2 regions of the Agromyces rhizosphaerae genome follow, and region 2 is predicted to be linked to the other one. Evidence: riboswitches for the same ligand, from Rfam matches in the RefSeq annotation. Region 2 holds a riboswitch; the other holds the start of a gene.
What was found. A riboswitch is a leader RNA that binds a small molecule or an ion and turns the genes downstream of it on or off. The one in region 2 is predicted to bind glycine.

Region 1 (2,199 bases), 560 kb from region 2:
TGCCGATCTCGGCGGCGTTCTCGACCTGCTCCGGCGTGCCCCCGAGCAGCGCGCACAGCCCCGCCGCGGCCATCGAGCACGCCGAGCCGACCTCGCCCTGGCAGCCGACCTCCGCGCCCGAGATCGAGGCGTTGCGCTTGAACAGGATGCCGATCGCGGCCGCGGTCAGGAGGAACCGCACGACCGCGTCGTCGTCGAGGTCGCGCACGAACCGGTCGGCGTAGTGCAGCACGGCCGGCACGATGCCCGCGGCGCCGTTCGTGGGGGCGGTGACGACGCGACCGCCGGCGGCGTTCTCCTCGTTCACGGCGAGCGCGTAGAGGTTGACCCAGTCCATGGCGCGCATGGCGTCGACGTCGTCGGCCGCGGCGTCCAGCTTCCGGAACAGGCCGGGCGCGCGCCGCCGCACCCGCAGCGAGCCGGGCAGCAGCTCCTCGTCGCTCGTGCAGCCGTTGTCGACGCACTCGCGCATGACCCGCCAGACGCGCAGCAGCTCGGCGCGCGTCTCGGCCTCCGGGCGCCACGCGTGCTCGTTCGCGAGCATGACATCGGCGATGTCGATCCGCTCGCGGCGGCAGTGCTCGAGCAGCTCCGCCGCGGTCGCGAACGGGAACGCGAGCTCCACGCGCTGTTCGACGACGGCCGGATGCCCGTTGAGATCGTCGGCCACGAACCCGCCGCCGACCGAGTAGGAGGTGGTCGCGCGCACGCTCGCCCCCCGAGCGTCGAACGCCTCGAACGTCATGCCGTTCGGGTGGCCGGGCAGGCGCTTCCGCAGGTGGAGCACGACGTCCTCGGCGGGGCGGAACACGATCTCACGGATGCCGCCGAGACGGAGCGCGCCCTCCTCGGCGATCCGGGCCACGCGCGCGCCCACGGTCGCGGTGTCGACGGTCTCCGGGTGCTCGCCGAGCAGGCCGAGGATGACCGCGGCGTCCGACCCGTGCCCCCTGCCGGTCGCGCCGAGGGACCCGTAGAGCTCGACCCGCACTCGGGCCACCTCGTCGAGCCGGCCGTCGGCCGCGAGCCCGTCGACGAACAGGCGCGCCGCGCGCATCGGCCCCACCGTGTGCGACGACGACGGGCCGATGCCGATCGAGAACATGTCGAGTGCGCTCAGCACGGTGCGCACCCGGCGATGAGGGGTGCGGATGCCCGGGGCATCCGCTCGGGTGCCGAAGCGTCGGGACAGGTCATCGGAACTCCCAGGTCGTGGCCGGCCGCGCCGGCGTCGGGTGGTTCCTCCCCGCTCTGTCGATGACCTGAGAGATTCGCGCGACTCGCGCCGCCTTGCCCCGTCGGTGAGCAGGCCTCGGCCTGCTGCTTTCCAGAGTTCCCTGTCGTGGCGGTACGGGTGCCTGAGAGATTCCCGGGGAGGGGCTTGCTCCTACGGCGCCGCCCGGCGGACCGGGCGGGCTCTCCCGCCACGATGCGGGTATTCGGTTGTGGTCGTCACGCTAACACGCACGCGGCACATGCCGGGACGGTCGCCATCCCGGCCAACGTGCGGCCCGGGCCGGCCCAATCCCGGCTCGATGGGTTCCGTGCGGGCCACGCCACTGGCTAGCATGACCGCCACACTGCCGATCGGGGGGAACCGTGATGAGCATGCAGACCGATGATGAGGCGACACGCGCAGAGCAGCTCCTCCGTGACTCGCGGCACCCGTCCGAGGCGCCGGCGTTCGTCCTCGCCGTGACCGCAGTCGGCGTGGTGTTGGCGATCGGCCTCTTCGCCGTATTCAGCCCCGCCGTCCTTGGCGGCCTCCTCGCGATCGTCGGTGTGGCGCTCTTCATCTGGCTCAACTTCCAGATCGGTCGGGTGCGCATGCGCGCGCATGCTGTTGCGGTGACCTCGGCGTCGTTCCCCGCGCTGCAGGAGGTCATAGACGACGTCCGCTCGCGACTGGGCTACCGCCGTCGCGTCGATGTCTTCGTCGTGCGCGGGCAGGCGACCGCCGCCGCCACCTACACCTACTTCGGTGTCAACGCCATCCTCCTGGACGGCTCGGCGATCGCGGACCTCGACTCGGAGCGCCGCCGGAGCGAGGTGCGTTTCCTGCTCGCCACCGAGTTCGGGCACCTCCTCGCTCGATTCTCGTGGTGGGTTCCCGCACGCGTTGCGGTCACGAGGCTCGGACTCCAGCAGGTGCTCGCGCCGTTCGTCGCGCCGTGGCTGCGCGCGACGGTCTACACCGGT
Region 2 (2,199 bases):
CGCCGAGCTTGTCGGCCGCGTACGCGGTGATGCCCACCACCACGCCGCCGGCGTCGACACCCTCGGCGGGGTCCTCGTCGATCAGCACCCACTCGTGGTCGCTGGTGTACTTCAGGTCGTTCAGGTCGGTCATGGGGTTCCCCTCGGGTGGTGGTTCGCGGTGCTCGTGCGGTGCGGTTCGTGGTGGCTGGCGGGCGGCGGATGCCGGTGGGCGGCGGGATTACTTCTCGCGGCGGTAGAACGGCAGGTCGACGACGGACGCGGCGATGCGCGTGCCGCGCACGTCGACGTACAGGGTGGTGCCCGTCGCCGCGTGGCGCGGGGCGACGTAGGCCATGGCGATCGGGTGGCCCAGCGTGGGCGACAGCGCGCCGCTCGTGATCACGCCGGCCTCGGAGGCATCCGCCCCCTCGCCGTCGAAGAGCGCGTACCCGGCGCGGCCCGCGCGTCGGCCCTCGCTCGCGAGTCCGACCAGCACCGGGGCATCCGCCGCCGGCCCCTCCTCGCTCGCGGCGCGGCCGACGAAGTCGACCTCCTTGCCGAGCGCGACCACGCGGCCGAGGCCCGCCTGGGCCGGGAAGGTGTCGCGCGTGAGCTCGTGGCCGTACAGCGGCATGCCCGCCTCGAGGCGGAGCGTGTCGCGGCTCGCGAGGCCCGCCGGAACGAGTCCGTGCGCCTCGCCCGCCTCGGCGAGCGCCTCCCAGAGGGCGGGCGCCTGGTCGGGCGAGACGTAGAGCTCGAAGCCGTCCTCGCCGGTGTAGCCGGTGCGGGCGACCAGCACCGGCTGCTCGGCGAACTCGGCCGCGACGGCGCGGTAGTACTTCATGCCGCTCACGGCATCCACGAAGTCGTCGTGGTCGTTGCCGTCGCCCTGGATGCCGAATCCGGCGGTACTCGTGAGGATATCGAGCGCCTTGGGGCCCTGCACGGCGATCAGCGCCATGTCGTCGGACTCGTCGAACACCTCGCAGTCGAACGGGGCGGTGCGGGCGCGCAGCTCGTCGGCGACGTGGGCGACGTTGGCCGCGTTGGCGACGACGAGGTAGCGGTCGGCGCCGGTGCGGTAGACGACGAGGTCGTCGATCACGCCGCCGTGGCGAGCGAGCAGCAGGGTGTACTTCGCCTGGCCCTCGGCGCTGGCCGAGAGCTTCCCGGCGAGCGCGTAGTCGAGCGCGCGGTCGGCCTCGGGGCCGACGACCACGATCTCGCCCATGTGCGAGAGGTCGAACAGGCCGGCCGCCGTGCGGACCGCCTTGTGCTCGGCCAGGTCGGACGAGTAGCGCACCGGCATCTGCCAGCCCGCGAAGTCGGTGAAGGTCGCGCCGGCGGCGCGGTGGATCGCATCGAGGGGGCTCAGGCGTTCGGTCACGGAGTTCTCCTGTCGTCGCACGGCGCGCGCGGCAGTCGCCGCGGTCGAGAACTCCCCCTCTGTCATCTGCCTGAGAGTTTCACGACCCGTGGGGTCGCTTTCACCGTGGGCGGGATGCTCGTGGCATCCGCTTTTCAGAGCGGCCTGCTCGCTGCGGTCTGTGACCTGAGAGATTGGCGGGGAGGCTTGCTCCTTCGGTGCCGGCCCAGCCGGCTCTCCCGCAACGCGTCGATGGCCCGATATGCGATTGTGCGCACAGCCTACCAATCGAACCCGCGAATCCCCGCCTGCGCGCCGCTTGATCCCAGTCCGGCCCCAGACCCGTCAATCTCCTGCACTCTCGCGCCTCATGGCGCAGTTTCTTGACGGGTCTCGCGCACGACCCGTCCCCGTGGCCTCGAGACCCGTCAAGAGCCTGCGCTCCCAGCGCTGAGAACGCAGGTTCTTGACGGGTCTTGTATCGGCGACCCGGGCATTGGTCCTCCACAGGTGCGAACGGGCACTCACTCGGGGGGTGAGCGCATGCGGCACCGCCGAAGTCCGGCTCGTTGGAAGACCGTGTCCGCATGCGAAGTCCGAGCCGACTCCCCGCCGATCTCGTGTCCCGCGTGTCATTCACGACTGGGGATGCCGCGCAGCACGGCGTCGGGCATCGGCGGCTCGCCGCATCCGACATCGTGGCTCCGTTCCACGGGGTTCGGTCCGCCCAAGACGCACCACCGCTCGCGTCGGCCTATCAGGTGCGACTCGCCGAGGGCCAGTGCTTCAGCCACACCACGGCCGCACTGCTCTTGGGCTGTCCTCTCCCCCGCAGGCTGGAACGAGACCCG

Region 1: another riboswitch for glycine. It lies ahead of QMG39_RS10450 (L-serine ammonia-lyase); the one in region 2 lies ahead of gcvT (glycine cleavage system aminomethyltransferase GcvT).

What each region holds. Positions count from the first base shown of each region.
Region 1 covers NZ_BSDP01000001.1:2,229,923-2,232,121, reverse strand. Annotated here, with positions in the region: gene QMG39_RS10450 (L-serine ammonia-lyase) at 1-1,105, opposite strand, end outside; glycine riboswitch at 1,250-1,333, opposite strand; glycine riboswitch at 1,337-1,434, opposite strand; gene QMG39_RS10445 (M48 family metalloprotease) at 1,609-2,199, shown strand, end outside.
Region 2 covers NZ_BSDP01000001.1:2,789,693-2,791,891, reverse strand. Annotated here, with positions in the region: gene gcvH (glycine cleavage system protein GcvH) at 1-133, opposite strand, end outside; gene gcvT (glycine cleavage system aminomethyltransferase GcvT) at 221-1,369, opposite strand; glycine riboswitch at 1,422-1,512, opposite strand; glycine riboswitch at 1,514-1,600, opposite strand.